DNA from 3 places in the Arthrobacter sp. 2762 genome. Region 2 is predicted to be linked to each of the others. Evidence: riboswitches for the same ligand, from Rfam matches in the RefSeq annotation. Region 2 holds a riboswitch; each other region holds the start of a gene.
The links. A riboswitch is a leader RNA that binds a small molecule or an ion and turns the genes downstream of it on or off. The one in region 2 is predicted to bind thiamine pyrophosphate.
Positions count from the first base shown of each region.

Region 1: linked by a shared signal. The riboswitch ahead of thiC (phosphomethylpyrimidine synthase ThiC) and the one ahead of ABIE18_RS18900 (ECF transporter S component) in region 2 are both predicted to bind thiamine pyrophosphate.
Region 3: linked by a shared signal. The riboswitch ahead of ABIE18_RS06905 (bifunctional hydroxymethylpyrimidine kinase/phosphomethylpyrimidine kinase) and the one ahead of ABIE18_RS18900 (ECF transporter S component) in region 2 are both predicted to bind thiamine pyrophosphate.

Region 1 covers NZ_JBEPSI010000004.1:384,690-395,076, forward strand. The annotation lists gene ABIE18_RS10300 (glucose-6-phosphate dehydrogenase) at 1-1,329, opposite strand, end outside; gene ffh (signal recognition particle protein) at 1,501-3,069, shown strand; gene ABIE18_RS10310 (alpha/beta fold hydrolase) at 3,180-3,902, shown strand; gene thiC (phosphomethylpyrimidine synthase ThiC) at 3,885-5,747, opposite strand; TPP riboswitch at 5,743-5,850, opposite strand; gene ABIE18_RS10320 (amidohydrolase family protein) at 5,936-7,018, shown strand; gene ABIE18_RS10325 (VOC family protein) at 7,096-7,968, shown strand; gene ABIE18_RS10330 (hypothetical protein) at 8,105-8,542, shown strand; gene rpsP (30S ribosomal protein S16) at 8,731-9,150, shown strand; gene ABIE18_RS10340 (RNA-binding protein) at 9,152-9,394, shown strand; gene rimM (ribosome maturation factor RimM) at 9,526-10,077, shown strand; gene trmD (tRNA (guanosine(37)-N1)-methyltransferase TrmD) at 10,078-10,387, shown strand, end outside.
Region 2 covers NZ_JBEPSI010000011.1:64,546-74,932, reverse strand. The annotation lists gene ABIE18_RS18940 (Na+/H+ antiporter subunit A) at 1-2,510, shown strand, start outside; gene ABIE18_RS18935 (Na(+)/H(+) antiporter subunit C) at 2,507-3,007, shown strand; gene ABIE18_RS18930 (Na+/H+ antiporter subunit D) at 3,004-4,572, shown strand; gene ABIE18_RS18925 (Na+/H+ antiporter subunit E) at 4,569-5,135, shown strand; gene ABIE18_RS18920 (MrpF/PhaF family protein) at 5,132-5,410, shown strand; gene mnhG (monovalent cation/H(+) antiporter subunit G) at 5,400-5,789, shown strand; gene ABIE18_RS18910 (DUF4235 domain-containing protein) at 5,872-6,132, opposite strand; gene ABIE18_RS18905 (NUDIX hydrolase) at 6,169-6,846, opposite strand; TPP riboswitch at 7,048-7,184, shown strand; gene ABIE18_RS18900 (ECF transporter S component) at 7,263-7,883, shown strand; gene ABIE18_RS18895 (ABC transporter ATP-binding protein) at 7,883-9,481, shown strand; gene ABIE18_RS18890 (energy-coupling factor transporter transmembrane component T family protein) at 9,478-10,272, shown strand; gene ABIE18_RS18885 (GNAT family N-acetyltransferase) at 10,269-10,387, opposite strand, start outside.
Region 3 covers NZ_JBEPSI010000003.1:61,756-72,142, reverse strand. The annotation lists gene ABIE18_RS06945 (hypothetical protein) at 1-316, opposite strand, end outside; gene nadD (nicotinate-nucleotide adenylyltransferase) at 324-1,010, opposite strand; gene ABIE18_RS06935 (hypothetical protein) at 1,015-1,254, opposite strand; gene ABIE18_RS06930 (glutamate-5-semialdehyde dehydrogenase) at 1,337-2,701, opposite strand; gene proB (glutamate 5-kinase) at 2,698-3,876, opposite strand; gene obgE (GTPase ObgE) at 3,866-5,452, opposite strand; gene rpmA (50S ribosomal protein L27) at 5,586-5,849, opposite strand; gene rplU (50S ribosomal protein L21) at 5,909-6,217, opposite strand; gene ABIE18_RS06905 (bifunctional hydroxymethylpyrimidine kinase/phosphomethylpyrimidine kinase) at 6,596-8,146, opposite strand; TPP riboswitch at 8,138-8,236, opposite strand; gene ABIE18_RS06900 (Rne/Rng family ribonuclease) at 8,409-10,387, opposite strand, start outside.

The DNA.
Region 1 (10,387 bases), on a different contig from region 2:
ACCCCGTTCCCAGGCCCGAAGGACGGGCTCAACGATCCGCCAGCAGTCCTCAGCCGTGTCTCCCCGGACGGAAAGCAGGGGGTCGCCGGCTATAACGCCTTCGAGCACTTCACCGTAGGGCAGCATGCCGGCCGAGCTGAGTTCTGCCATGAGACTGGCGCGGTCAAGGGTGAAGATGTCGCCCGGCCCGTTCACATCGATGTCGAGTTGGAGGACGTCCGGCCCGAATCCAATCCGCAGCTGGTTGGGGGAGTCCACGCCGGAGAATCCGTTGGGCAGGTGCGGCACTGGCCGGAAGGTGATCACGGCTTCCTTCCTCCGGCGTCCCAGGGCTTTGCCGGAGCGCAGGAGGAAGGGAACGCCCTCCCACCGCCAGTTATCAATGTCCACCCGAACCTCGGCAAGAGTCTCGGTATTGCGGTCCGGGTCAACTCCTTGCTCAGCGGTGTAGTCCTGTATGGTCCGATCCCCGAGAGTTCCTGTTGTATAGCGGGCGCGCCGCGTCGTGTCCCGGTAAGGCGCCTTGACGCTGCTGGCACGCAACACGGTGGCTACGGCGTCGCGGAGGTCGCGTTCCTCGATCGTGGCAGGGGCATCGATGGCCAGGAAAGCCATGATGTGCAGGAGATGGCTTTGGATCATGTCACGCAACGCGCCGGCGCTGTCGTAATAGCGGGCCCGTCCTTCAAGAGCGAGGTCCTCGTCGAAGACGATTTCCACCTTTTCGATGTGGTCGCGGTTCCACACAGGCTCAAGGAACCGATTGGCGAACCGTAAGCCAAGGATATTCAGGACAGTGGCCTTGCCCAGGAAGTGGTCCACGCGATGGATGTGGTCCTCAGGCACCAGCGTGGCCAGTGTCGCATTAAGCTCACGTGCAGATTCAAGGCTGGAACCAAAGGGTTTCTCCATCACCAGCCGCGTGCCGGGCGGCAACTGCTCGCGTCGAAGGATTTCACAGGCCTTCTGGCTAACATGGGGCGGCAGGGCGAAAAAGATGGCGATCGGCCCTTCCAGATCTGCCAGGAGGTCTGCCAGCGGCCCGTCGGCCGTTACGTCCACTTGGTGGTATTTGGTGGATTCCGCAACAGCGTCCAAAGCCTGCCGACCTCTGGCGTCCGCGGCCTTGGACGAGGCCGCGAAAGTGCCATTGACCCGTTCACGCCATTGTTCCTGTGTCCAAGGGTCAGATCCTGCACCGGCCAAACGCAATTCCGGTACCCGGCCCGTGGCTAAGAGCCCCGCAAGTCCCGGGAGGAGCAGCCTGCCTGTAAGGTCCCCGGACGCGCCGAGGATGAGCAACGTTTTCACAGTTGTTTTGCTGGTCACTGTGCCAGCATGCCATCTTGCAGGTGCGACTTGGTACCCTAGATAGTCGAGTCCCTTGGTTGACGCAGATTTGTTGGGGTTGAGACAAATTTGCTGGGGCAAGAATAAGTCAAGACTCTGGCGTGCCGCATTGGCCGCCAATCGCAGACCATCGAAAGAAGTGCACGGCGCGTGTTCAATTCACTCTCTGACCGGTTGACAGCAACCTTCAAGAACCTCCGTGGCAAGGGCCGCCTCTCCGAGGCTGATGTCGATGCCACCGTCCGGGAGATCCGCCGTGCCCTGTTGGACGCGGATGTTGCCGTTTCGGTGGTCCGCGAATTCACGTCGCGCATTCGCGAGCGGGCTCTGGGTGCTGAGGTGTCGGGTGCGCTGAATCCGAGCCAGCAGATCGTCAAGATTGTCAACGAGGAACTCGTGGAGATCCTCGGCGGTGAAACACGGCGCATCCGCATGGCCAAGACCGGCCCCACCATCATCATGCTCGCCGGCCTTCAGGGTGCCGGTAAGACCACCCTTGCCGGCAAGCTCGCCAAGTGGCTGAAGGCCCAAGGCCACAGCCCCATCCTCGTAGCTTGCGACCTCCAGCGGCCCAACGCCGTGACGCAGCTCCAGGTTGTAGGCCAGCGGGCAGGCGTTCCTGTCTTCGCGCCGCACCCGGGAGCAACCTCGGAGTTGGAGCACCCGGCCGGTGACCCGGTGGCGGTCGCCAGCGCCGGTGTGGCGGAAGCGCGCCAGAAGCTGCACGACGTCGTGATCGTTGACACCGCCGGACGCCTCGGCGTGGACGCCGAGATGATGGACCAGGCACGCCGGATCCGCCAAGCGATTATCCCGAACGAAGTCCTCTTCGTGATTGACTCCATGATCGGCCAGGACGCCGTTAACACGGCCATGGCCTTCGATGAAGGCGTGAACTTCACCGGCATCGTGCTGTCCAAGCTCGACGGCGATGCCCGCGGTGGTGCCGCACTTTCGGTTGCGTCCGTCACGGGTAAGCCGGTCATGTTCGCGTCGACCGGTGAAGGACTGGACGACTTCGAGCTCTTCCACCCGGACCGTATGGCTTCGCGCATCCTGGACATGGGTGACGTCCTCACCTTGATCGAACAGGCTGAGAAGGCTTGGGACAAGGACGAAGCAGCCCGGATGGCGAAGAAGTTCGCCGACCAGGAAGACTTCACCCTGGATGACTTCCTCGCCCAGATGCAGCAGATCCGCAACATGGGTTCCATGAAGAAGATGCTCATGATGATGCCGGGTGCCCAAAACATCCGCCAGCAACTGGAGAACTTCGACGAACGCGAAATTGATCGTGTTGAGGCAATCGTCAGGTCCATGACGCCGCACGAGCGCGTTGCTCCCAAAATCATCAACGGCTCTCGCCGTGCCCGCATCGCAAAGGGTTCAGGTGTGCACGTCTCGGAGGTCAACGGCCTTCTGGAGCGCTTCGCCCAGGCCCAGAAAATGATGAAGAAGATGGCCCAGGGTGGCATGCCGGGCATGCCTGGAATGGGTGGTCCCGGCGGCGGCCGCAAGGGTGGCAAGAACGCTCCCAAGAAGAAGGCGCGCTCCGGTAACCCCGCAAAGGCAGCCCAGGAACTGCGCGACGCCGAGGCCAAGCGGGCCAACGCGGCTTCGGCAGCGCCTACGGGAGCAGCATTCGGCCAGGGCGCTGCGGACTTCGATCCGTCCACGCTGAACCTCCCCAAGGGCTTCGAGAAATTCCTGGGTAAGTAACCCGATTTTCCATCCCAGCCAAAATGACAGTTGACGCCGTTGTGAAAGCCCATAACGGCGCCAACTGCTCTTTTGGCGGGGATGTCAGGGCTCTGGACTAGGGTGAATCCATGCACAAGCAGCGCGTAGTCTTCGTCCACGGACTGGGGAGCTTTGGCGCATCGGCATGGCCCAAGCAGCACGGCATGGCCCTGTCCTATGACGCGCTTTTCCTCCGCCGGCACGGCTTTGATCCCGTGGCCGAACCCTTGGAATCCGATGTCGCTGCTGACATCGGCATCGTCCTGTCTTCGCTGGCGGATTCAGGTGGCGGCCATATCGTGGCTCATGAGCAGGGCGCAATCTCTGCAATGCTCGCAGCGGTTGAACGGCCGGACCTGGTGCACTCCCTGACACTCGTTGAGCCGGCCTGTTTATCCTTGACGGCCGAGCTGCCCGCTACGGCATTCCATCGTTCGCTGATGGAGCCGCTGTTTGACGTGCGGAACCAAGTCAACGACGCCGACTACGAACGTGAGTACTTCAGGCGCGCGTTTTCAGCCGAAGCGGGCGGGCTGGACAGTCCGGAAGCGCGCCGTTCCGCACGTCGCCTTCGGCTCCAGGCGCCCCCTTGGGAGGCGCCCTTGCACATCGTCCCTGGCGTACCGACCCTTGTCCTTACGGGCGGGTGGGAGCCATTGTATGAAGAAATTGCCAGGTACCTGGAGGAAACCGGCGCCCTCCGACGCATAGCAGCGGGAGGGCACCGGCCTCAGGACTCGGGGGATGGAGACCGGATTATTCGCTCTTTTGTAGCTGACGTCGTCCGGACGAGGTCAGTTAAGGTTTCCTGACGCGCCCGCCGCTTGGGTGGAGGGCGCCTGGGTAGAGGGAACCTGCAGCTCCGGGAGGTAGACCTTGCCGCCTGATGCCAGGAACTCTTCGCTCTTCTCCCGCATCCCGCTGTACATTTCCGCAATGGCTGCCTGCGACTCCGCTGATCCGTATTCGTCGCGGATGTCCTGGCTGATGCGCATGGAACAGAATTTGGGTCCGCACATCGAGCAGAAGTGGGCTGTCTTCGCCGGTTCCGCTGGAAGTGTTTCGTCGTGGAATGCCTCTGCCGTGACAGGGTCCAGGGAAAGTGCGAACTGGTCGCGCCAACGGAATTCGAAGCGGGCCTTGGACAGGGCATCGTCGCGTTCGTTCGCGCCAGGGTGGCCCTTGGCGAGGTCAGCGGCGTGCGCCGCGATCTTGTACGTGATGACGCCGGTCTTGACGTCGTCTTTGTTCGGCAGCCCGAGGTGCTCCTTCGGCGTCACGTAGCAGAGCATGGCGGTGCCGTAGCGGGCGATCTCCGTGGCGCCGATGGCTGAAGTGATGTGGTCGTAGCCGGGGGCAACATCAGTGACCAGGGGACCCAGTGTGTAGAACGGTGCGCCCTTGCAGAGTTCCTGTTGGCGCTCTACGTTCTCCCGGACCAGGTGGAACGGCACGTGGCCGGGTCCTTCGACCATCACCTGGACGTCGAACTCCCAGGCCCGCTGCGTCAGTTCGGCGAGGGTGTCCAGCTCGGCGAACTGGGCAGCGTCGTTGGCATCTGCCGTGGCGCCCGGGCGCAGCCCGTCGCCCAGGGAGAACGCGACATCGTACTTGGCGAAAATTTCGCACAGCTCATCGAAGTGCGTGTAGAGGAAGTTTTCCTGGTGGTGCGCCAGGCACCAACCAGCCATGATCGAGCCGCCACGGGAAACGATGCCGGTGACGCGGTTGGCTGTCAGCGGCACGTAACGAAGCAGCACGCCTGCATGGATGGTCATGTAGTCAACACCCTGCTCGCACTGCTCGATGACGGTGTCGCGGAAGATCTCCCACGTGAGTTTGTTGGCTTCGCCGTTGACCTTTTCAAGGGCCTGGTAGATCGGGACAGTTCCGATGGGGACGGGGGAGTTGCGGATGATCCACTCACGGGTGGTGTGGATGTCATCTCCGGTGGACAGGTCCATAACGGTGTCGGCACCCCATTGCGTCGCCCACTGCAGCTTGTCTACTTCTTCGGCAATGGAGCTCGTGACGGCGGAGTTGCCGATGTTGGCATTGATCTTGACCAGGAATGCCTTGCCGATGATCATCGGCTCGGATTCCGGGTGGTTGATGTTGTTGGGAATGATTGCCCGGCCTGCGGCGACTTCACTCCTGACGAGTTCAACATCGCAGTTCTCACGCAACGCCACGAACTGCATTTCAGGCGTGATGACGCCCTGCCTGGCGTAGTGCATCTGGGTGACGGTCTTGCCCTCGACGGCGCGGCGGGGCACCGGCTGCGCGCCCTTCCACTCTGCTGACGCTGCTCCGCGGCGGACGGCCGACTTGCCGTCGTCGAGCAGGTTCCGTTCGCGGCCGGAGTACGCTTCCGTGTCGCCGCGGCCCTCAATCCAAGCGGCCCGGAAGGGCTCCAGGCCCACTACGGGATCGCTGCCCGGCCCCGCGGTTCGGTACACCTGCAGTGGAGCGTTTGCTTCGCCGTTGGGGGACGGTTCAAGAGCGATCTCCGTGACGGGGACCCGGATGCCGTTCGCGGGGTCTTCCAGCCACGCCAGCGAATGGGATTTCAGCGACTGTGTGACGCTTCCCGCCGTATTTTCGCTGGTATTGGCCTGGCTTTGGGCAGGGCTGTGCTGTGTTTCGGTGGTGCTCAAAGGATTACTCACTTCCTTCGCCGGCATTACCCGGACAGGTTCAACGGTCGCAGACTGCCTCAGTCCGATCTCAGCCCCTGCAGGGGCCCCCGTGTGGTCGTAGACGAAGCTACCACAGCCCGCGGCCTGAGCCCCAGTCATATCCGAACACGTCGAGCCTGAACCACGGTGCGCACTAGGCTTTTGCCATGGCCAACATCATCGAATTCACTGGTCCTGTGCTTGTGGCAGGAGACGACCAACGGCACGGGCTGTGGTCCGTCGATGGCAAACTGACGTTCGAACGTCCCGTGACGCCACCCGATTCCGTGCTGGATGGATGGGTCCTTCCCGGTTTTGTTGACGCCCATTGCCATATTGGACTTGGCGTTGGCGGGGCGGTTGATGAGCAGACGACTCTTGCCCAGGCGCAAGCGGACCTTCAGGCCGGTACGTTGCTGATCCGCGATGCTGGGTCGCCCAGCGACACGCGGTGGGTGCAGCAGCGCCGAGACCTGCCCCGACTCATCAGGGCAGGCCGCCACATCGCCCGGAGCCGGCGTTACCTGCGTGGCTTAGGCCACGAAGTGGAGCCGGACGAACTGGTGGAGACGGTCCGCAAGGAAGCCCGGGACGGGGACGGTTGGGTCAAGATCGTCGGAGACTGGATCGACCGCGACGCCGGTGACCTTGCAGCTTCCTTTCCCGCGGACGTGGTCCGGGATGCCATAGCGGCCGCCCATGACGAAGGGGCCCGGGTGACGGCCCACTGCTTCGCTGAAGACACCATCGACGACATGCTCGACGCCGGAATTGATTGCATTGAACACGCCACCGGCCTCTTGCCGCGGCACATTCCCCGTCTCGTTGAGCAGTCCGTCCCGATTGTTCCTACGTTGGTAAACATCGCGACTTTTCCGGATATCGCCGCCCAGGCTGCCCCGAAGTTTCCTGGGTACGCCGACCATATGACGCGTCTTTGGGAGCGACGCCGTGAGCGGGTGTTGGAGGCTTTTGAAGCCGGCGTGACGATCTTTGCGGGAACGGATGCCGGCAGCGTGATCAAGCACGGCCGGATAGCGGATGAGATGCAGGAACTGCACGACGCCGGCCTGCCGCCTGCCGCCGTCCTCGACGCCGCCTGCTGGCGGGCCCGAAAGTGGCTGGGAGCCGAAGGAATCAGCGAAGGTGCCAGTGCCGACGTCGTGGTCTGCCGTGAGGATCCTCGCCAGAGGATCCGTACCGTCGGGAGCCTGAACCATGTTGTCCTGCGAGGAAACGTAGTCCGCTAGGAATAAATTGAAGCTTCAAGTAATTTAGATAGGTAGAACGTGCCGAAGGGCGGCCACCTATGAACCGGGAGCTTCACATGACCACAGCATCAAGCCAGGACCTCCTTCCTGCCGAACTCACCATGGGCACCGTCATGCTCAAGGTTGGCGACATGAAGCTCATGAGTGACTACTACCTAAGGGCTCTGGGCCTTGAGGTTGTTGCCGAGCAGGACGGCGGACTTTACTTGGGGCGGCTGGGGAAGCCGGTGGTTCACCTCGCACCCGCCGCCGGCCTGCAGATTCCGGGTCGCGGCGAAGCGGGACTTTTCCATACGGCCATCCTTTTCCAGGACCAGCCGTCCCTTGCGGCCACGATCGCCACGGCCGCCGAATATGAACCACGCGCATTTGTGGGCAGTGCCGACCATCTGGTGAGTGAAGCGTTCTATTTCACTGATCCCGAAGGCAATGGGATTGAGCTCTATTACGACAAGCCGCGCGATGTCTGGCAGTGGGATGGCAAGAATGTGGTTATGGACAACGTTGCTTTGCCGCCCCAGCGCTTCCTCCAGCAACACTTGAGTGAGGCTGCCGTGACTGGCCAGCGGGAAGCCGCTGCCGGCGTCGGGCACGTGCACCTCCAAGTAGGTGACGTGCAGACCGCCCAGGATTTTTATGTGGACACGCTGGGTTTTGAGAGGACAGCGGGCTGGCATGGGCAGGCGTTGTTTGTTTCCGCGGGCGGCTACCACCACCATATGGCGATGAACGTGTGGAACAGCCGCGGGGCCGGGCCTCGCCGGGATACCCTGGGCCTGGGCGAAGTCCTGATCGAGGTTCCATCTGCCGATGACGTCGCCGCACTGGCTGACCGGCTGAAAGTTGCGTCCGTGGCGAACCACCATACGGGCCTGGAACTGCAGTTCGAAGACCCCTGGCGCAACAAGCTGCGCGTGGCAGTGCGCTAAGCGCCCTGGCGGGAAGCGCCGTCGCACTGGCTTCCGAATGCAGGGGTCGGGACTGCACTAGGCTGGGCATTGACGGTATTTGCCCCTTGGGCCCTTGCCGCCGCCCCGTCAGCACGAAGGAATGAGAGTACTCTCCATGGGCTTTGCCGAAATTTTTGTAGCCACCCACGATGAAGCACTCAAGAGGGCGGCTGCCTTGGATCGGGGCGCCGACGTTACCGGCCCCGCCGTCAGGATTGATGGCATCACCGACTTTGAGGTCGAGCAACTGGGGGACCTTGCCGGCAAAGCCGTCCACGCTGCCGGTGCAGACTACGAGCTGGCGCTGGTGGACGTCACCAGCGACGCACTCCTTGGCGTTCCGGAAGCGATGGTGAGGGCACTCGCCGAGCTGCTGACGTATGAAAGCGAAGGTGACGGGAACGTTCTTGACGACGTCGCCGCGGCGTGGGCAGCGCAGGACGACATGCCTTTTGGTGCGGACGAATCACGTCAGTACGTGCAGCAGTTGGCCGCCTTGGCCACTGACGTGGAAAAGGCGGAGCGGTCAGGACTCTACGTCTGGTCTGTCTGACCGTTGGGGCCGGGAGTGGCGAAAGTCGTAATTACTTCCGGCATCTGGCACAATGGTCAGGTACTTGATTGGCGCGGCCCCTCTCTCCGTGCCCAAATCTTGTCCTATGGAACCCCCAAGTATGGCCCGCCCCACGGGTGCAGAACGTTGGGTTCAACCCCGTTTCAGAAACAGGAGTGACCACAAAAGTGGCCGTAAAGATTCGCCTTAAGCGCTTCGGTAAGATGCGCGCACCGTACTACCGCATTGTCGTCATGGATGCCCGCGCCAAGCGCGATGGCCGTGCCATTGAAGAAATCGGCAAGTACCACCCCACCGAAGAGCCGTCGTACATCGAGGTCGCTTCCGAGCGCGCCCAGTACTGGCTTTCCGTTGGCGCCCAGCCGACCGAGCAGGTTGCCGCGATCCTCAAGATCACCGGTGACTGGCAGAAGTTCAAGGGCCTGCCGGGCCAGGAAGGCACCCTGAAGACCAAAGCTCCGAAGGAAGCCTTCGTAGCCCCGGAGAAGGGTTCCGTCATCATTCCGGAAGCCATCACCAAGAAGGCCAAGAAGGACGAAGCCGAAGCTCCGGCCGAGGCTGAAGCAGAGACCACCGAGGCTGAGTAAATTGCTGGCAGAAGCGCTCGAGCACTTGGTCCGTGGGATCGTTGACAGCCCTGAGGATGTCAAGGTCAGTGCCAGGAACAACCGCCGCGGGGAATCCCTTGAGGTGCGCGTTCACCAGGAGGACCTCGGACGGGTGATCGGCCGTCAGGGACGTACCGCACGCGCATTGCGCACTGTGGTTGCAGCCTTGGCAGGTGGCGAGCAGGTCAGGGTCGACGTCGTCGACACCGATCGTCGCCGGTAACGCGCTCAGCAATACTTGTCTTAGATCCGGCCCCTTCACCGAATATGGTGGAGGGGCCGGATTGCTTTATCGATCATTTCACTTCCGCCGCTGCCCGGCAGCGCGGGCACAACGAGAATTCAGAGGAACCCATGCAGCTCCAGGTGGCCCGGATCGGCAAACCCCATGGCATACGCGGCGAGGTGACGGTGCAAGTGCTCACCGACGCCCCCTCCGAGCGCTTCGTCGCTGGAACCGAATTCGTCGTGGAGCCGGCCTCTGCGGGCCCGCTGACCATCCGCAGCGCCAGATGGAACAAAGACATCCTCCTGCTCGGCTTTGAAGAGATTGCAGATCGCAACGCCGCCGAGGCAATCCGTGGTGCGAAGCTCTTCGTCGAAACCGAAGAACTCGATGACGAAGACGACGAAGGCTGGTATGAGCACGAACTCGTTGGGCTGGAGGCGCGGGTTGGCTCACAGGTTGTGGGCAAAGTTGCCGCGCTGACCACACTGCCGGTTCAGGACTTGTTGACGGTCAAGACCGAGGAAGGGAAGGAAATTTTGGTTCCCTTCGTCGATGAAATCGTGCCTGAGGTCAACATCGAGGACGGGTTCATTCTCATCACACCGCCTGCTGGTCTCTTCGAAATCAACGATGACACGGCCGAGGAGTCCAAGGACGGCGCCGGGGATGATGCCTGAATGAGGATCGATGTCGTCAGCATCTTCCCTGAGTACCTTGCCCCACTTGAACTTTCGCTGATAGGCAAGGCCCGCCAGGATGGGCTCCTGGAACTTAACGTCCACGACCTCCGTACGTTCACCACTGACAAGCACCGGACCGTGGACGACACTCCTTATGGGGGCGGCGCCGGAATGGTGATGAAACCCGAGCCGTGGGCACAGGCGCTGGAATCGGTTGCCGGGGTTCGTGAGGGCACCAAACCTGTCCTGATCGTGCCTTCGCCGGCAGGGGAGAGATTTACCCAGGCCCTTGCCTACGAGCTCGCCG
Region 2 (10,387 bases):
TTACCACGGCGGGCGGGCTGGCGATGTTGGTGGGTCTCATCATCCTGGGCCAAGCCGCAGGAACCTACCGGATCTCCACCATCCTGGACCATGCCGGGACGCTCGTTAACGGCAGCACAAGTGGGATGGTGGGGGCTGCCGTCCTTCTCATCCTGGTGGGTGCCGTGACCAAATCGGCGCTGGTCCCCTTCCATTTCTGGCTTCCGGGTGCCATGGCAGCTCCAACTCCAGTGAGCGCCTACCTGCATGCCGCAGCCATGGTGAAGGCCGGTATTTACATCGTCGCGCGCCTGGCCCCGGGTTTCGTGGAATCGCAATTCTGGCTGCCAATGGTCCTTGGCCTCGGCTTGGCCACTATGTTGGTGGGCGGATACAGGGCCCTCCGCCAGACCGATATCAAGCTCATCCTGGCGTACGGAACGGTGAGCCAACTCGGCTTCCTCACCATGGTGGTGGGCCTGGGCAGACCTGACGCCGCCCTTGCCGGGCTTGGTCTTCTGCTGGCCCACGGCTTGTTCAAGGCTGCGCTGTTCCTGGTGGTCGGCATCATCGACCACCAGTCCGGGACACGCGATATCCGGAAACTCTCCGGCGTCTTCCGCTCCTCACGAGCCTTGGGGGTTGTGGCCGCGATTGCGGCCGCATCCATGGCGGGGGTGCCGCCGCTGGCGGGTTTCGTGGCCAAGGAGTCCGTCTTTGAAGCCTTCGTGCACTATGGAAATGGTTATGACGCACCTGCCTGGGGCATCTGGATCCTCGTCGGTCTCGTGATCGGTTCCATCCTCACCTTCGCATACAGCGCCCGCTTCATGTGGGGTGCCTTTGCCACGAAGCCGGGTATTGAGCGTACGCCGTTCAAGGCCATCAAGCCCGCCTTCCTTGCCGCGCCCGCGCTCCTGAGTTTCCTCACCATTGTTTACGGGCTGTGGCCCGCGCCCGTGGATAGCTGGATCCAGCCTTACGCAGCGCTGTTTGTAGGCGGAGAGGAAGCCGCCGACGCCGGACATCTGGCTTTGTGGCATGGGCTCACTCCCGCCTTGGGCCTCACCGCGATCACCTTCGTAGCCGGTGCCGCAATGTTCTACGGCCGCAACGTTGTTTCACGCGTGCAAAGCCTGGTTCCCGATTGGGTGGATGGCGACCGCGCCTACCAACACACGATTGGCGGTTTGGACGACGTCGCAGTGTGGGTCACGGGCCGCACCCAGCGTGGTTCGCTGTATTTCTATCTGACGGTCATCCTCACGGTTGCCTTCGCAGTGCCGCTCGCCGCTCTGCTCCTGAACAACAAACCCTTGCCGGGCGGCGTCTATTTCATCGATCCGAACTCTCCGTTGCAGTTGATCGCGGGAGTGGGCATCGTGGTGGGAGCGCTGGCTGCTGTCCGCGCCAACAAGCGCTTCCTGGCGGTGCTCATGGTGTCTGTTACTGGTTACGGCATCGCGCTCATGTTTGCCCTGCAAGGTGCGCCTGATCTCGCACTGACCCAGATGCTGGTGGAGACCATCGTGCTGGTGGCCTTCGTCTTGGCAATGCGCAGCCTACCCGCCGAACTACGGGACCGAACGGGTGGCCGCCTCCGGGTGATCCGCGTGATCGTAGGTGCCGCCTTCGGCATCACCATGATCTTTGTTGCCATCTACGCCATGGGTGCCCGTGTGGCCACGCCTGTCTCCCTTGAATTCCCACGCCTGGCCTACGAAGGCGGCGGTGGCCTGAACGTGGTCAACGTGACCCTCGTGGACATCCGCGCATGGGACACCTTCGGCGAGATTTCGGTCCTGGCCGTGGCCGCTACCGGCGTTGCAAGCCTGATCTTCGTGCGCAGCCGCGGCGATCGCATCAAAACCTCAGAGGCAGTGCCGGAAGGCAGCGTGGGGCGGCGCACCGGCGTCGACCGTGACTCCCGCGACGGTGCCCGGCTGGCCGTGGCGAGGAAGTTCACGGACGTGACCCGGGATGCCTGGCTCGTTGCAGGCAGGACGCTGGCCCCTGAGCGGAGGTCCATCATCTTCGAAGTGGTCACCAGGCTGATTTTCCACTCGATGATCGTCTTTTCCATCTATCTTCTTCTTGCGGGCCACAACCTGCCCGGGGGCGGCTTCGCAGGCGGCTTGACCGCAGGCCTCGCCCTCACCATCCGATACCTCGCCGGTGGACGCTTCGAGTTAAGCGAGGCGGCGACGGTGAGTGCCGGAACGCTGTTGGGGACGGGACTTGCGACGGCGGCAGTGTCCGGTTTCGTGCCTCTCCTCCTGGGCGGACAGGTGTTCCAGAGCGCGATCATCGAGTTTTGGCTGCCTGTGTTCGGTGACGTCAAGTTCGTCACGTCCACGATCTTCGACATCGGCGTCTACATCGTGGTGGTGGGCTTGGCGCTCGACGTTCTACGAAGCCTGGGCGCCGAGATCGACGAACATTTTGAAGAGAAGGGGGCGAAGGCCGGAAAGACCAGAGTCGTCGAGTCTGCGCCCGCTGAGACTGCCGCTTCCGGGAAGGGCAACCCATGAGCATCAACCTGACCCTCCTGATCGTCATGGGTGTGCTGTATGCCTGCGGCATCTACCTGATTTTGGAGCGGAGCCTGACGCGCGTCCTGCTTGGCTTGATGCTGCTTGCCAACGCGACCAACCTGCTGATCCTCAGTACGGGAGGGTACGCCGGCCTGGCTCCTCTGTTCGACAAGGAAACAGCCTCCAGTGAGTACAACGACCCCCTGCCACAGGCGTTGATCCTCACATCCATCGTCATTTCATTCGCCGTCACCGCCTTCATGCTCGGCATCATCTACCGGACCTGGGCCCTGGCACGGCAGGACGAGATCCAGGATGACATCGAAGACCGCCGCGTAGCCCGGACTCCGAGCTTCGACGCGGAAGACGACGCCATTGTCCCGCTGGAAACATCGGAGTTTGCGATCACTCCGGCCAGCCCCGAAGACCGTGCCCAGCCGGACGCGACCGAAAAGCCCAACACGGTAAGAACCAAGGAAGGAGGCAGCGCGTGAATCTCGCAAACCTGTCGCCACTGGCTGTCCTCCTACCGATCCTCGGCGCAGCCCTGGCGTTCGTGCTGATCCGGCATACGGCTGCGCAGCGGGTAGTCAGCATCGTGATCCTCAGCGCGACACTCCTGCTCGAATGCCTGCTCCTGGCGTCCGTGTGGGAGGGAGGCACCACATCCGTCACGCTGGGTGGTTGGCTGCCGCCGTGGGGCGTGGTGTTGGTGGTTGATCAGTTCTCCTCGCTCATGCTGGTGGTTTCCACCGTGGTAAGCCTCGCCGTCCTGATCTACGCCACCGGCCAAGGCATGGCTGACGGCGACCAGGAAGCGCCCGTCTCGATCTTCCACCCCACCTATCTGATCCTGGTGGCGGGCGTATCCAATGCCTTCCTGACTGGTGACCTTTTCAACCTCTACGTGGGTTTCGAAATCCTGCTGACGGCAAGCTACGTGCTGATGACCCTTGGCGGGACGGGGCCCCGCATCCGTGCCGGCGTCACGTATGTGGTGGTGTCCGTGGTGTCGTCGGTCCTGTTCCTTATCGCCATCGCCATGATTTACGGAGCTACGGGGACCATCACCATGGCGGACCTCGCCATCAAGCTGGCCGAGCTGGATCAAGGAACCCAGAATCTGCTTCACGTGATGCTGCTGGTGGCGTTCGGAATCAAGGCGGCCGTATTCCCGCTGTCGTTCTGGCTTCCCGACTCCTATCCAACCGCTCCGGCTCCGGTCACAGCAGTGTTTGCCGGTTTGCTGACCAAGGTGGGTGTTTACGCCATGGTCCGCACCGAGACACTCCTCTTCCCCGGCGACACCCTCAACGTGCCCTTGATGGTGGTGGCTCTGCTGACCATGGTGGTGGGCATCCTGGGTGCCTTGGCGCAGAGCGACATCAAACGTCTCTTGTCCTTCACCCTGGTCAGCCACATCGGCTACATGGTGTTCGGCTTGGCAATGTCGTCTGTCACGGGCCTTGGCGCGGCGGTGTTCTATGTGGCGCACCACATCACCGTGCAGACCAGCCTGTTCCTGGTCACCGGCCTGATTGAGCGGCGGGGCGGTTCGTCGTCCATTGACCGCTTGGGTGGCCTGGCCAAGCTCTCACCACTCCTTGCCCTGTTGTTCTTCGTCCCGGCGATGAACCTTGCGGGCATCCCGCCATTCTCGGGTTTCCTGGGCAAGCTCGGGCTCCTCCAAGCGGGCGTGCAACTGGGTACGCCGCTGGCCATCGTTTTGGTAGTGGGCGGCGTCGTCACCAGCCTCCTGACCTTGTTGGCAATTGCCCGTGTTTGGAACAGGGCATTTTGGCGCAAGCCCGAGGACGCCGAGTACCCGGATCCGGTGCTTCAGGCCCCAGGCAACGTGGGGGTACTTCCCCGGACAATGGTGGGCTCCACCGCGGGCCTTGTGGCCTTCGGTGTTGCGCTCACAGTCTTTGCGGGCCCACTCTTCCACCTCGCCGACGGCTCGGCGGAAATCATGTTGGACCGTACTGCCTACATCCATTCAGTCCTGGGGGACTCTGCACAGGTGCCAGCAGTGGGTCAGTCAGGGGCTGCCAAATGAGCCGAAAACCAATCTCCTTCCGCACTGAACTGCCGCTGTTGGTATGGCTGGTCATCGTCTGGGGCGCCCTGTGGCGGGACTTCAGCCCGGGCAACCTGCTGTTCGGTGCACTCATCGCTGTGCTCGTGGCCAAGTTCTTCTACCTTCCGCCGGTGGAGCTTAGCGGCAGGTTCAATGTTCTCCGCGCCATTTCCTTCGCCCTGGTATTCCTGGGCAAAGTGGCGGCAGCGAGCTTCCTGGTCCTCTACCTGGCCGTAGTGAAGGGGCCAAAGGTGCGTAGCGCCGTCGTCGCTGTTCCGTTGCGCAGCCATTCGGACCTCATAGTGACGGCAACCGGGCACGTAATCTCCCTGATCCCGGGCTCGCTGGTGGTGGAAGTGGACCGCTCGACGTCCACGCTTTATCTGCACGCGCTCAATATTTATGAGGAAGCCGGAATTGCCAAGATCCGTCAGGAAGTTCAGAACATCGAGGCCACGCTGATCCGGATCATGGGAACGCGCGAGGAACTCGACGCACTCCAGGATGAACCAAGCCCGGGTCTGGAAGGGGCAGCACTGTGAAAGAACTCGTTCTGCTGGTGACAGCTGTCATTCTGAGCTTGGCTGCGGTGGGAGCGATCATCCGCATCGCGATCGGCCCCTCTTTGTTGGACCGCGTTTTGGCATCGGATGTCCTGCTGGCCATTCTCGGCGCCGCGCTTGCGATCGATATGGCGATGAACCGGCACCTGAACAACCTGGTGTTACTCGTGGCTCTCGCGGTGATCGGCTTCGTAGGCTCCGTAACATTTGCCCGATTTGTAGCCGATCGGAGGGATCACAGCAATGAGTCCTGAAGCTACCGGCGTGGATGCCGTGATTGATGCAGTGACGGCCGTGTTCCTTGTGGTGGGTGCCCTGATGTCGCTCGGCGCCGCGATTGGCCTTTTGCGGTTCCCCGATCTCATGAGCCGCATGCACGCGGCAACCAAGCCGCAGGTCCTGGGTCTTTTCCTCATGCTTGCGGCCATGGGTCTGCAAATGCGCACATGGTGGGTTTGGCCGGTTCTTGTGGTGGCCTGGATTTTCCAGCTACTCACCGCACCGGTCTCCGCCCACATGGTGGGCCGCTCCGCTTACCGAACCAAGCATGGGCACCGCGAACTGCTCACCAAGGATGAGCTTGAAGCGGTTGTCCAAAGGGCGGCCGGCGACGGTTCCACCCCGGACGCTTAGAACAACGCGGGGTCACTTAGGCGCCCTCCCGACGGCGGTGAGGGAGCCTAAGTGACCCCACGTTGGAATGCCTATGCGCGGCCTAGACGATGTCCTGCGTTTTGGCGAAGCGGGCGATGGCACGTTGGGTGCCACGGCTCGCGAAAACCTGGATGAGCGTGCTGACGAAGGCCGAAATCAGCGCGAACGACAAGGCTGAGCGGAGGCTCGTTTCCATATCGTCGTGGCCTGTGGGCGGCTTGTTGCCCGTGGCCTTTTCCCAGCCCTTGTTGACCAACTTGGTGCCGACGAATCCGGCTGCAAGGCTTACTCCGGCACCCAGCAGCTTGAAAAAGAGGTTCATGCCCCCAGCCTAGCCTCACATCCAGGTGGCTTGGGACTAGCGGCGGTTTTCCCGTTCTTTGAGGAAAACTGCCATGGAGCCGCGTGGTGCAAGGACAGGGACAACATTGTGATCGGCTTCCCAGACGGCATCTACTGTTCCGAGACCGGCAATTTCCTTGAGCAGGTAATACGTGGGTGGCATCAGCTGTAATTTACCGGCCGCCTCGGCCGCCAGGATCCCGTCCACCGGCATCCAGAGTGATTGCCACGCTTCTGTGGTTTGGTGCTGGGGTGCTGCTTCCGGATCCGGCTTGGCAACATAGAAGTACGTGTCGAAGCGCTTGGGCATGTCCGTCGGCGTGACCCAGTTGGCCCAGGGGCGAAGGTCTGAGGCATCAAGGCGAAGTCCGGCCTCCTCCCAAACCTCCCGCAGGGCAGCGGTGAGCACCATGCCTGACTTTGCCGGGGCCTGTTGAGGATCGACGGCGATGGAACTCAGATGCCAGTCTGCAGCGTGCTGTTCCAGCAGCTCAGCCGGGTAATCCCATCCGTCCTGGTCTGCGGCATCAACCCGGCCTCCCGGAAAGACCACCATGCCGGCGGCGAAGTCCATGGTGGCAACCCTGTGCTGCACGAAGGCTTCGAGCCCGCCCGGGGTGTCGCGGAGCAGGATGACGCTCGCGGCAAGGCGGGGTTGGGGAACGGGGATGTCCGTAGTGGGAAGGTCCGTCATGAAATACCCCTTTGCCGCGTCGATTCTGCTGGATCATTGTCTCAGGTCTGGTTGTGGGGCCTGGTGTGCGTGCTAAGACGAGAGAATGGGGCGCCAAGCGCCCCCGCAACGCAGGAAAAGGGGAGCCAACCGCTTTGTGACCAACCCCAGCGCGCACGAACACCCACAGGTGTAAACTGAACCACGCCCATAAGGGCAGATTAATAACGACAGGGGAGCGCCGCCGTCGGACCTTGCAGAGATGCAGGAGACGCGAGGGCGCTGAGAGTGCGGACAGCCGCAGACCCTCGAACCTGATCCGGTTAGTACCGGCGCAAGGGAGTCGAGCTTCTCAGAGTGTCCGGATCCGGGCGGCGCAGGCCGACCGGGGGTTTCCGGGGAGCACTTTCCCCTCCTGTACCTCAGGAGGCAGAAAAATGACCACGGCAAGCGTGAAGAAGACCAGTTATAACTGGCGTGTTGTAGACATCGTGGTGGCAGCTTTGATTGCCATCGCCGGCGGCGTGATCTTCTGGGCCTGGTCCCAGGGCGCCGCAATCGTATCCATCCCCATGAACGCCACGTATCCGCCGCTCACCGGTTTGATTGCCGGTGGCTGGATGATCCCCGCCGTCCTGGGCATGCTCATCATCCGCAAGCCGGGCGCAGCCCTGTTCTGCGAAGCCGTCGCCGCCACCGGTGAACTCATCATGGGTTCCCAGTACGGCACAACCGTCCTCATCTCCGGCATCCTCCAAGGACTGGGCGCGGAACTCGTCTTCGCTGCGTTCCGGTACAAGAAATTCAACCTTTCCACTGCACTCCTCGCAGGCGCGGGCTCCGGCCTCTTCTGCGGTCTCAACGATTCCTTCCTGCCTTGGGGCTGGAACATCGCCTACGAAGCAATCGACAAGCTGGCCTACATCGCCTTCACCACGCTCTCCGGTGCGATCATCGCCGGCGCGCTGTCCTGGGTTGCCACCCGCGGGCTGGCCAAGACCGGCGTCCTCAGCTCCTTCGCGTCGCGCAAGGCTGCTTCGGAGCCCGTCTTCAACTAATGCCTGCCACGCAAAGCAGCGGCCAGGTGCGGCCTGCCGCCATCACCGCCCAAGGGTGGGGATGGCGGCATGCCGGGCGTTCCACACCCGCCATACAGGACCTCGACCTCCGGATCGGGCCCGGCGAGCGTGTGCTCTTGCTGGGTCCATCGGGCGCAGGGAAGTCGACACTGCTCCATGCCCTCGCCGGTGTGCTGGGTGACGAGGAAGACGATTCGGACGAGACCGGCTCGCTGTTGATCGACGGCCTCGCTCCCCGCGAACAGCGCGGCCGTGCAGGTCTGATGCAGCAGGATCCGGAAACCCAGGTGGTGCTCTCACGGGTGGGTGACGACGTCGCGTTTGGCGCCGAAAACCTTGCCGTTCCCCGGGATGAAATTTGGGCCCGCGTCCATGAAGCGCTCGACGACGTTGGGTTGCGCACCGCTGCAGGCGGCGGTTTGGCACTGGATCACCCAACGGCGGCACTCTCCGGCGGGCAGAAGCAGCGCCTCGTGTTGGCTGGCATCCTGGCGATGCGGCCCGGGCTGATCCTTCTTGACGAACCTACGGCCAACCTCGATCCGGTGGGCGTGCTTGAGGTTCGAGACGCCGTTCAGCGCTGCCTGGACAAGACCGGTGCCACTTTGGTTGTCGTGGAACACCGTGTGTCCGTGTGGAAGGACCTGGTGGACAGGATCGTGGTCCTCCAGCCACCCTCGGCTGGGGGCGGTGTGCTCCTGGACGGCCCCCCGGATCAGGTGCTCACAGAGGCCCGCACCATGCTGATGGCAGCGGGAGTGTGGGTGCCGGGGTACGTTCCGGTTACTCGCGCCCGCAGGAGCACAAGTCAGGAAATGGGCGGCCATGAATCCACCGCCCAACTCCTCCTGGTGGCACAGGATCTGGCTGTCTCCCGTGAGAAGTCGCGCCGTCGCCGCTTCAAAACCATCCCACCCGTCCCCGTGCAATCGGGTATCAGTGCACAAGTACGGGCTGGCCAGGCACTCACCATCACGGGTCCGAACGGTGCCGGCAAATCTACTTTTGCGCTCACGTTGGCCGGCCTTCTGGCGCCCGTGGACGGCAAGGTGAGTGCCGCCGTCGAGCTTTCCGAGGGAGCTGGAATCGACCCGTTCAAGTGGAAGGCGGATCAGCTGATTTCGCGCATTGGCACCGTGTTCCAGGAACCGGAGCACCAGTTCGTGACGGGCAAGGTCCTGGACGAGCTGATGTTCGGGCCGAAGCATCTGGGACACGGTGAAGAACGCGTGGATGAATTGGTGGAGCGTTTGCGGCTCACGCATTTGGTGGACGCGAACCCTTACACATTGTCCGGTGGCGAGAAGCGCAGGTTGTCCGTGGCCACGGTCCTGGCGGCCCACCCTAAGGTGCTGGTGCTTGACGAGCCCACGTTCGGCCAGGACGCCAACACCTGGGCAGAGTTGGCATCGTTCCTCTCGGAACTGCTGGACGCCGGAACGGCCGTTGTGTCCGTGACGCACGACGAAGAATTCAGTGCGGTCCTTGGCGGCACGGAGCTCCGGCTGGATCCGGCGACGCCGCAAGTTCCGGACCCGCACAGCGAAGCAGCCCGCCAGGAAGCCGGTGCCGCATGAGGGACGCCCTGAACCTGCGCGGCAACCACGCCCTCCTCACGCGGGCCAACCCCTTGGTTAAGTTCGTATCCGTGTTCCTCATTTCACTGGTGCTTGCGTTGTCTATCGACTGGGTATCCGCTTCAACGGCGCTCGTCGCCGAGCTGGCCCTGTTCCCGCTGGCTGGCCTCACGCTGGGGCTTCTATGGCAGCGGGCCTGGCCGCTCATCATCGCTGCAGCGATTGGTGGCTGGAGCACCGCAATCGTGGCGGCTGACAGCGGGGCCGTACTGCTCGACGTCGGACTCTGGTCCATCAGCGAAGGTTCCCTTCAGCTGGGGCTGGGATTCATGCTGCGCGGCCTGGCGATAGCCCTGCCGGCAATCCTCTTGATGACCTGCACAGATCCAACCGACCTGGCTGATGCGCTGGCACAGAAGGCAAGGCTGCCACACCGCTTTGTCCTTGGATCGCTGGCCGCGATGCGCCTGGTGGGATTGATGGCTGAGGAATGGCAGACCATCGGCATGGCCAGGCGCGCCCGCGGGGTGGGTTCGCAGGGCAGCCCGCTGCAACGGCTGAAGGCAACGCTTGGACAGAGCTTCGGACTGCTGGTCCAGGCAGTCCGGCGGGCTTCCCGGTTGGCCATCACCATGGAGGCACGTGGTTTCGGCGGCGGGCAGAGAACGTGGGCCCGTGAATCCACCTACTCCCTCCTGGACGTCTGGGTGCTCCTGGGCGGCCTCGTCATCGCTGCCGCTGCGGTACTGACGGCCGGCGGCGCTGGAACGTGGAGTTTCGTCTGGCGTTAACTCTTCTGTTGGATCTTCTCGAACCTTGCCCGGGTGATGAACCCCAACTGGGCTTCCTTTTCAGCCAGCTGGATGATGGGGCCAAGCTCGAAGCACGTGGTCTCGAGGCGGCGAA
Region 3 (10,387 bases), on a different contig from region 2:
GGAGTTGCTGCAGGCGAAGCTGGCGACGTGTTGGTGGTCCACCGCCGGAGAGCTGCTCTTCCTTGTCTGCGAGCTCTTTGATGGTACGCAGCGCCGCGCGGTCGCGGGCGCGGATCTGGGAGGACCGCTCCTGCGCGGCGGCACCCACTGCGTCAACAGGCGCGTCCGCAGCACGACGGTTACGACCAGTTACAGCATTCTCCGCTGCGTCCACCACCTGGGGTGGTGTAGCTTCGGCCTGCGGCTCCTGGTTCTCTTCGCGGGCGCGGCGAAGCTCACGCCTGCTGCGGATGGGTCGCTGTTCCTGGCTGCTCATTCAAAACTCATTCAGTACGTGCTTGGTCGTCTGATCCGGATAGTGCGGGGGCCAGCTCCCCTGCCTCTGGCTGCGCGGTCCCAGAGTGCGCGGCGTATAGACCATACTTGGCGATGTACTGCACCACGCCATCGGGCACGAGGTACCAGACGGGATTCCCGGCACCTACGCGTGTTCGGCAATCCGTTGAAGAAATCGCCATAGCTGGAACTTCCAGGAGGCTGACGTCTTCCCTGCCCATGCCGTCCAGTTCGTGGCCAGGGCGCGTTACACCAACGAAGTGCGCCAAAGACCAGAGTTCGTCAACGTCCTTCCAGGACAGAATCTGGGCCAAGGCGTCAGCGCCAGTGATGAAGAACAGATCAGCGTCGGGTCGCTGGGCCCTCAGATCGCGCAGGGTGTCGATGGTGTAAGTGGGTCCTGGGCGGTCAACATCAACCCGGCTCACCGTGAACCTCGGGTTTGACGCCGTGGCGATCACGGTCATCAAATAGCGATGCTCGGGTTTGCTGACCTGCTTGCTGGACTTCTGCCAAGGTTGGCCAGTAGGCACGAAAACGACTTCGTCGAGATCGAACTTGGCGGCAACCTCACTTGCAGCCACAAGGTGGCCGTGATGGATGGGATCAAAAGTTCCACCCATCACGCCCAGCCGGAGCCTGCGCTCCGACTCCCCGCGCGGAGTTGCGGCGATAATGTTAGTGGCCCTGCTTGTGGGTGTGCTTGTTCGGGTGCTGGCGGTGCGGATCCGAGTGCTCTTCTACAGCCTCGTGACGGTTGCCGAGGTTGGTGTAGGAGAGAGCAACGAACATCAAAACCAGCAGGAGAGCAAACATGCTGACTCCGAAGACCCACGGCTCGGCCCAGAGCGGGGCAGGCGCTTCGTGGCCGCCTTCTGTTTGGGCTGCTATGGACGTGGCGATCTGCTGAAACAGCATCTTCTCCCCTAGTTGGTTCTCAAGGATTTTCGACGGCGGGACTCCCCGCCGTTCCGGACTTCTGTTCTATGTTACCGCGTAGCTAGCCGCGGATCTGGCCTTCGCCTTGGACGATCCACTTGGTTGTGGTGAGTTCCGTGAGGCCCATGGGCCCGCGGGCATGCAGCTTTTGGGTGGAAATGCCCACTTCTGCTCCGAGCCCGAGCTCGCCGCCGTCGGTGAAACGGGTGGAAGCGTTGACGATAACGGCGGCCGAGTCGATTTCAGCGATGAATCTTTCGGCGTTGGCCAGGTTGTTCGTCAAGATCGCTTCGGTATGTCCGGTGGTCCACTTGCGAATGTGATTAACGGCATCATCAAGGTTGTCCACCATGGCCACGGCGAGGTCCAGGTCCATGTACTCGGTGGCCCAATCGTCGTCGTCGGCCGGAACGGTTTCAACGTCCTTGCCCAAGGCGGCGGCGATCCGGTCATCCACGTGGAGGGTGACTCCGGCAGAGCGAAGTGCGGCGGCAACGGCAGGCAGCACGGTGGAGCCCGAGTGGACGAGGAGGGTCTCGACGGTGTTGCAAACGCTGGGACGCTGGGTCTTGGCATTCAGGAGAATGTCAACGGCCATCTCTTCGCTTGCTGATTCGTCGATGAAGATATGCACGTTGCCTTCACCTGTTTCAATTACAGGCACGGCAGAGTTGGTCACGACAGTCTGGATAAGGTCCCGTCCTCCGCGGGGAATCAGGACGTCAACGCGGCCACGGGCACGCATGAGCACGTTGGCGCCCTCCCGGCCGTACTGGTCCACGGTCTGAACGGCATCGGCAGGCAGGCCTACCGAATCCAGAGCTTCCCGAAGAATCTGCACCAAGGCCTCGTTGGTGTTCGCAGCTGCCGATCCGCCACGCAGGATGACGGCGTTACCGCTCTTGAGCGCCAGACCGGCAATATCCACTGTGACATTGGGGCGCGCTTCATAAATAGCGGCAACAACACCCATGGGGACATTGACCTGGCGCAAGCGCAAGCCGTTGGGAAGGGTCTGGCCGCGGACTACGTTACCCACGGGATCCGGCAGGCCAGCCAGATTCTCCAAAGCCGCAACCAAGCCATCAATGCGGGCAGGCGTCAGTGTCAGCCTGTCCAGGAGTGCGGCAGACGTACCATTGGCACGGCCTGCGGCGACGTCCTTCGCGTTTGCTTCCAGCACGTGCTTCCGGCGCTCCTGAAGGGCGGTCCCGATGGCACGCAGGGCGCGGTCCTTCCAGGCCCGGTTGGCCTGTCCCATGCGTCGGGCAGCCTTGCGGGAACGGTCTGCAATGGCGTGTACCGCGGTTTGGACGTCTTCCGGTGACAAGGGAACGCCGCCTGCCACAGGGCTCTCCGGCGTCTGGCCGGCGGCACCGGAAACGTCGGAAATCACAGGGGCGTCAGGGGTCAGCGCTTCAGTCATGTTCCAAGTTTAGATGAGCGGACGGCCTGAAGGAGTACGAGGTCGTCAACATGAACAACTTCGCGGTCGTAACCCCGGCCCATCGCCTGCCCGAGCTCCTGTGTGGTGCGGCCAAGCATGCGGGGAAGCTCTTCCGAGGAATAGTTCACCAGGCCACGCGCCACAACGGTCCCGTCCAAGGCCACCATTTCCACGGGGTCACCGGCCTCGAAGTCTCCAGAGACGTTCGATATTCCTGCAGGAAGGAGTGACCTGTGCCGGTCGCGCACGGCTTTCACCGCGCCGTCGTCGAGCATCAGGCGCCCGTGAACCGTTGCCAGATGCGCCAACCACAACAGGCGCACGGGCTTGCGATTGCCGTTCACGGCGAACCACGTTCCCACGTCCTCCCCCGCAAGGGCTGCTGCGGCGTTCGCCGTGGACGTCACCAAGGCGTGGATGCCCGAGCCCGCGGCGATGGACGCAGCCTCCACTTTGGTCATCATGCCGCCGGTGCCCACACCTGCTTTGCCCGCCTTGCCAATGGTCACGTCTTCGAGGTCCTGCGGACCGCGAACCAAGGCGATCCGCTTGGCGCCATGGGAGGGCGGACCGTCGTAGAGGGCATCGACGTCGGAGAGCAACACGAGCGCGTCGGCACGGACCAGGTGGGCCACCAAAGCCGCGAGGCGGTCGTTGTCGCCAAAGCGGATCTCGTGGGTAGCGACGGTGTCGTTCTCATTGACGACGGGAACGACACCAAGATTCAGCAAGCGGTCCAGGGCCCGGAACGCGTTGGTGTGCTGCGTCCTGCGCATGAGGTCGTCAGCCGTCAGCAGGACCTGGCTGACCGTGACGCCATGCGCGCTGAAAGCTTGCGTATAGCGCGCCATCAACAGGCCCTGCCCCACGCTTGCCGCAGCCTGCTGCGTCGCAAGATCCTTCGGGCGCTTGGCCAGCCCCAGCGGAGCAAGGCCAGCTGCAATAGCACCGGAAGAAACGAGGATGATTTCAGCGCCTGCGTTTCGCTTGTCCGCCAGCGCATTAACCAGCGACGTCAGCGATTTCTCGGAGATGCCACCCTTGATACTGGTCAGCGAGGACGAGCCAACTTTGACCACAATCCTCTTGGCAGTGGCCAGGGCTTGGCGCTCAAGAACCTCTTCGTTCGGAATTTCGACGGTCCTAGTCGTCATCACCGGTATCCAGGTTGCCTTCCGTCACAGGCTGGGCACGACGGCGGCTGACGGACTCAGTCCAGATGCCCGCCTTGCGCTCGGCTTCCAGTTCGGCACGGGCAGCAGCCTTGGCTTCGCGGCGCTCAAGCTGTTCATCGCGCTTCTGTGAACGCGTGGGACGGTCGCCGATGTCCGCAACGCGGATGTCGGTACCGCGGGGAGTTGCCAGCAGTTCGGCACCGGCCATCATGGTGGGCTCCCAGTCGAAGACCACGCCATCGTCCTCACCGATGACCACGGTATCGCCAGGCTTGGCACCAACCTTGAAGAGCTCAGTCTCGACGCCAAGCTTGGCCAGGCGATCAGCCAGGTAGCCAATGGCTTCCTCGTTGGTGAAGTCGGTCTGCTTGACCCAGCGCACAGGCTTCTCGCCAAGGACGCGGAACAACGGTTCGAGGTTCTTCTCCTCGCGGCGGATCCGGAATCCGCTCTCGTTGACGGCGCGCGGACGAAGGATAGGCGGGGCAACCTTGGGAGGCGCAGTCTCAACCGCGTCCCGTGCGGCCTTGACGATCTCCGCCATGGCGAAGCCAAGCTGGCGCAGGCCTTCATGGCTGGTTGCCGAGACTTCGAAGACCCGGTAGCCGCGTGCTTCGAGTTCCGGACGAACGAACTCAGCCATGTCCTTGCCGTCAGGAAGGTCCACCTTGTTCAGGACAACAAGCTTGGGACGTTCGTTCAAGGGCACAACCTCGCCGTCGACGCCGGCGTAGCTCATGTCAACGGCGTACTTCTCGAGTTCCGCCTCGATGATGGCCAGGTCGGAGAGGGGATCACGGTCCGATTCCAGGGTTCCGCAGTCCAGGACGTGAACCAGGGCCGCGCAGCGCTCGACGTGGCGCAGGAAGTTGTGGCCAAGGCCCTTGCCCTCGCTGGCCCCTTCGATCAGTCCGGGCACATCGGCGATGGTGAAACGGATGTCGCCGGCCTGGACGACACCAAGGTTGGGAATGAGGGTGGTGAAGGGGTAATCGGCGATCTTGGGCCGGGCAGCTGACATCGCTGCAATGAGGCTGGATTTTCCTGCGGACGGGAATCCGACCAAGGCAATATCGGCGATGGACTTCAGCTCCAGGACGATGTCGCTGGATTCGCCTTCGATGCCAAGCAGCGCAAAGCCGGGCGCACGGCGCTTCTGGGAGGAAAGTGAGGCGTTTCCGAGGCCTCCCTGGCCTCCTGCAGCCGCAACATACTCCGTGCCCTCGCCAACCAGGTCAGCCAGGACTTCGCCGTCCTTGGTCTTTACCACGGTGCCGTCCGGCACGGGAAGGATCAAGGTCTCGCCGTTCTTGCCGCCGCGCCAATCGCCCATGCCAGGGCCACCGTTGGTGGCGTGGCGGTGGGGGGCGTGGTGATAATCCAGCAGGGTGGTGGTCTGCGCGGACACCCGAAGGATGACGTCTCCACCATTGCCACCATTGCCACCATCAGGTCCGCCGAGTGGCTTGAACTTTTCCCGCTTGACAGAGACACAGCCGTGGCCGCCGGTTCCGCCGGATACGTGCAGGACTACCCGGTCTACAAAGCTCGCCACGTGAATCTCCTCTTGCTGTTGCCAGCGCTGTTGCAAAAACCAGAGCGCCATAAGCGCCCTAATCGATTGTAATGCGGTTAAAAGAACGGTGGAGCGGGCCGTTTGGCCCGCTCCACCGGTTCAGAACTTGTTGTTACTCTGCAGCTGCAGCAGCAACGATGTTCACTACGCGACGGCCGCGGCGAGTACCAAACTCAACCGCACCGGCCTCGAGTGCGAACAGGGTGTCGTCGCCACCGCGGCCGACGCCTGCACCGGGGTGGAAGTGGGTTCCACGCTGGCGAACGATGATCTCGCCTGCGGAAACTACCTGGCCACCGAAACGCTTGACGCCGAGGCGCTGTGCGTTGGAGTCACGACCGTTGCGAGTGGAGCTCGCGCCTTTTTTGTGTGCCATGTGAAATGCCTGCCTCTAAATTTCTGGGGAAACTGAAAATCTGAACAGAGTAACGAAAGTTACTTGATGCTCGTGATCTTGATCTTGGTCAGTTCCTGACGGTGACCCTGGCGCTTCTTGTAGCCGGTCTTGTTCTTGAACTTCTGGATGACGATCTTGGGACCGCGAAGGTCCTCAAGGATCTCAGCCGTGACCGTGACCTTGGCCAGGTCCGCGGCAGCGGACGTGACCTTGTCGCCGTCAACCAGGAGCAAGGCGGGCAGCTCAAGCGTGCTGCCGGCTCCACCGGGGACGCGGTTAAGCGTTACGTAGTCTCCAACGGAAACTTTTTCTTGGCGGCCGCCTGCGCGGACAATCGCGTACACCACTTGGGTACTCACTTCTCTCGACGTTTCTTACTAAATTTGCGTGCGGAACCTTGAACCGGAATCAGGCTTGGTTCGCGCTGTGCCTCAACGCCGTGGACTTCAGATCGAAGCCCGCGAGTCATCCCATGAACAATTCCAAGGGGCATAACCCAAGTGTTGGCGTAAGCACCGAAGATCAAGATTACGCTAGTTTGACCTTCAGCTGCAAATGAGGCCGGGTCCGGAGGCTATCGGGTGACTTGCGTCACCAGTTGTAACGGACTCTCCCGGCACCGTGCCCATACAGCCTACAGGATTTGCGCCGGGATACTGCGGTTTGGCCCGCGACGCGCTGGAGCTTTGTGGATTTGTTCCACGCGGCAACCTCGGAAACCCTGCTCAGGCGAAGAGCCTGGGGGCATCAAAGAACGCAGTTTCGTAGCGGCAGGACTGGGCGAAGGCCTCAACCATGGCCTTGCGTTCCTGCACAGAGGCGCCAACTGCCGCAGCATCGGTAATGTCGATCGCCTTCCGGGTTGCGGCAGCAAACTCCTCGTCCGCGTACGTCTTCAACCATGCGGCGTAAGGGTGGTCGCTGGGAGCCCCTGCTTGGACATACGCCCCGTGAAGTTGCTGCCCTACCTCCGCGTACAGCCAGTAGCAGGGCAGGATTGCCGCCAGCAAAACGGCGTAACTGCCCGAAGCCGACGTCGCCAGCAGATGGTCCACGTACGACCTTGTCACGGGTCCGGTCTCTGTCGAAGCCGGACGCGTGCTCAGCCAGTCCCGGTGGAGCTCGGACTCCACTTCAAGGCAGAGTTGCGATGACTTTGCCCAGAAGAGCTGCTCTTCTTCAGTGGGGGCAAGTGCACCTGCGCGCGCCAAAACCCGGGAGTAGCCGTTCAGGTAGATGGCATCCTGGGCGAGGTAATAGTTGAACTGGGGCTCCGGGAGGCGCCCGGACTGCAGGCCTTGGATGAAGCCGAGGCCGTAAATTGCGTCCAATTCCGGTGCAGCTTCGGCCCACAGCCGCGCGGCAAAGTCGCCGGACTTCCCTGCAGGATACAGCGCTGGCTCCATGTGCTGGAAGTGGTGGACCGGCCCGCTGCCCTTGCCTACCTCGAGCCGGTCGGCCGCCGCGAGGGCCTGCAGCAGCCACGGCTTGACCTCGCGGAGTGATGCCTCCCAATCGTCCCTGCGGGCTTGGACCGTGGCCAATGCCGAGGAGAGTGAGCACCCCGTTCCGTGGCTGTTCCTGGTATCCACTCGGGGCCCAGGCACCTCGATGACGTCCTGCCGCAGCAAGCCACTCGTATTGACCAGCGCATCCGGACAGTCGTTTCCTGCCAAATGGCCGCCCTTCACCAAAACCGTCGTTCCACACTCAGCAGCCAGTCGCTTGCCTTGGTCAAGCGCCGTGGCCCAATCCGGGGCTTCGGGCTCACCCAACAACATCGCCAGTTCGGGAAGGTTTGGGGTGATGAGATCCGCCAACGGCAAGAGGCTGCGCAAAGATGCTTCGGCGCTCTCACGCAGAAGACGGTCGCCACTGGTGGCCACCATCACCGGGTCAAGGACCACGACGGCGGGACGCACCTCCTCGAGCCAGTTACGGACTTCGTCGATGACGGCCGCGTCACCCAACATCCCGATCTTGACCGCATCAATGTCAATATCGCTGCTGATCGCGTCCAGTTGCTGACGCAGGAACTCCACAGGCGGAACATGGACTGCGCTGACGCCCAGGGTGTTCTGGGCCGTCAAAGCCGTGATGGCAGCCATGCCATAGCCGCCGTGCGCTGCGATGCTCTTCAGGTCTGCCTGGATTCCGGCGCCGCCAGAAGGATCCGAGCCGGCAATGCTGAGCACCCGCGGATGCGGCCGGGCTGGGACTGCTCCGATACCAGCGGGGTAGACAGGGTAGACAGCGGAATTCGACGATGAAGCCATGGTGGACATCCCTTCGCCGGTGCTAACCGGACAGGTTCAACGGGTCTGGATCTCAGCCAGGCCCAGTGCCCGGCACCCCGTGTCAGTTTCCAAGCGTAGCCCGGAACCCCGTCGGTCCGGGAACCGGACGGCCTCGGGGAATGGATGTGACTGGCAGCAACAAAAAAGTCCCGCAACATCCGCCGTAAACGGATGCTGCGGGACTGTCTCACTGATTCGGGACTGTCTCACTACTTAACGACTGTCACTGCTTTTGCCGTGCTTACAACTCGGAAGCAGGAACTCCGACCCCAAGGATGATGGGCTCGTCCGCTGCCTTCTTTGTGGCAGGCTCTTCCGCTGCCGGCGCCTTGGCTTCATGGGCCGATCCACCTGCGGCGGCAGCAGTTACGTCGTGATGTTCCACGCTGGTTTCGTTTGCCGCACCCTGCGCCCTGCTGGCGCTGCGGTTCCTTCGGCCGCGACGGCCACGCGAACGCGACGAATGATCGTGCTCATCTGTAATGACAGCAGAAGCACTGGCCGCGGAAACGGCGGAGGCAGTCGCAGGTTCGGAAACGGTATCCGTGGCCTCTTCCTCCGCAGCCGGTGCGGCACCGAGGTGCGAGAACGCCTCAGCCAGCAGGTCCAAGCTCATGGCCGGCTTGCCGGCAGGTGGTTCCTCGTGGTGTTCCACAAACGGAAGAGCCACTTCTTCGCCACCGAAGCGCAGAACAGGGGTGGACCGTGCTTCCCGAACCGCTGCTTCGTGACTGGCGGCATCAAGTGCAGCCGGTACCCCGGCATCGCCGGTTGCAGCTTCAGGGGCGGATTCATCGGTGTGACCCTGCTGGCCTGCTGCGCGGGCCAGCTCCTCCGCACGGTGAACCTCGTCGTCGTGCAGGTGGGCAGCATGCGCTGCGGCGGCGATGGTGGCAAGAGCTGCCCTGGTCGCCTCAGCCTTCGCCTGGCGGACAGGGTCCACGGACTCCGTGGCCGCCGGAGCCACGGGGGCGGCGGCGGTGCTGTGGACAGCAGGGGGCACTTCGGCCGTTGCCGGTCCCCCGCCTTTCCCGCGGCGACGCTTGCGATCAGTGCGTGCAGCAGGCTGTTGGGGTTCGGCGTGCGGACGGTGGTGCTCGGCAGCCACAACGTTGGCGCGTCGGTGTTCCACGGGCTCATCATGGGTGACGACACCACGCCCGGCACAGTGCTCGCACTGCTCACCAAACACCTCAAGCAGGCCTGTGCCCATGCGCTTGCGCGTCATCTGCACCAGGCCCAGCGACGTCACTTCGGCCACTTGGTGCTTGGTGCGGTCACGGCCCAGGCATTCCACCAAACGGCGGAGCACCAGGTCACGGTTCGATTCGAGGACCATGTCAATGAAGTCGATGACGATGATGCCACCGATATCACGCAGGCGCAGCTGGCGAACCACTTCCTCGGCCGCTTCGAGGTTGTTCTTGGTGACTGTTTCTTCCAGGTTTCCGCCGCTGCCGGTGAACTTACCCGTGTTAACATCCACCACGGTCATGGCTTCGGTGCGGTCGATGACAAGGGAACCGCCGGACGGCAGGAAAACCTTGCGTTCCAGTGCCTTGTGGATCTGTTCGTCGATCCGCCAGGCAGCAAAAATGTCCTGGTCCTTGGTCCACTTCTCAAGGCGGCCTACCAAATCGGGAGCAACGTAGGTGACGTAAGCCTCGATGGTGTCCCAGGCGTCGTCGCCGGAAACGATCAGCTTGGAGAAATCTTCGTTGAAGACGTCCCGGACAACCTTGATGGTGAGGTCGGGTTCGCCATAGAGCAGTTCCGGAGCCAGCACCTTGGTGGAGGACGCCTGCCCTTCAATGCCTTCCCACTGCGCGCGCAAACGGTTGATGTCGTGCGTCAGCTCTTCCTCGGACGCACCTTCAGCGGCCGTGCGCACAATGACGCCGGCGTTCTCCGGCAAGCGGTCCTTGAGGATGCGCTTGAGGCGGTTGCGTTCGACGTCGGGCAGTTTGCGCGAGATACCGGTCATCGAACCGCCCGGCACGTACACAAGGTAGCGGCCCGGCAAGGAAATCTGGCTGGTGAGGCGGGCGCCCTTATGGCCAACAGGGTCCTTGGTAACCTGCACCAGGACGGAATCACCGGACTTCAACGCATTCTCGATCCGGCGCGGCTGGCCCTCAAGGTTCACTGCGTCCCAATTCACTTCACCGGCATACAACACCGCATTGCGGCCCCGTCCGATGTCAACAAAAGCAGCCTCCA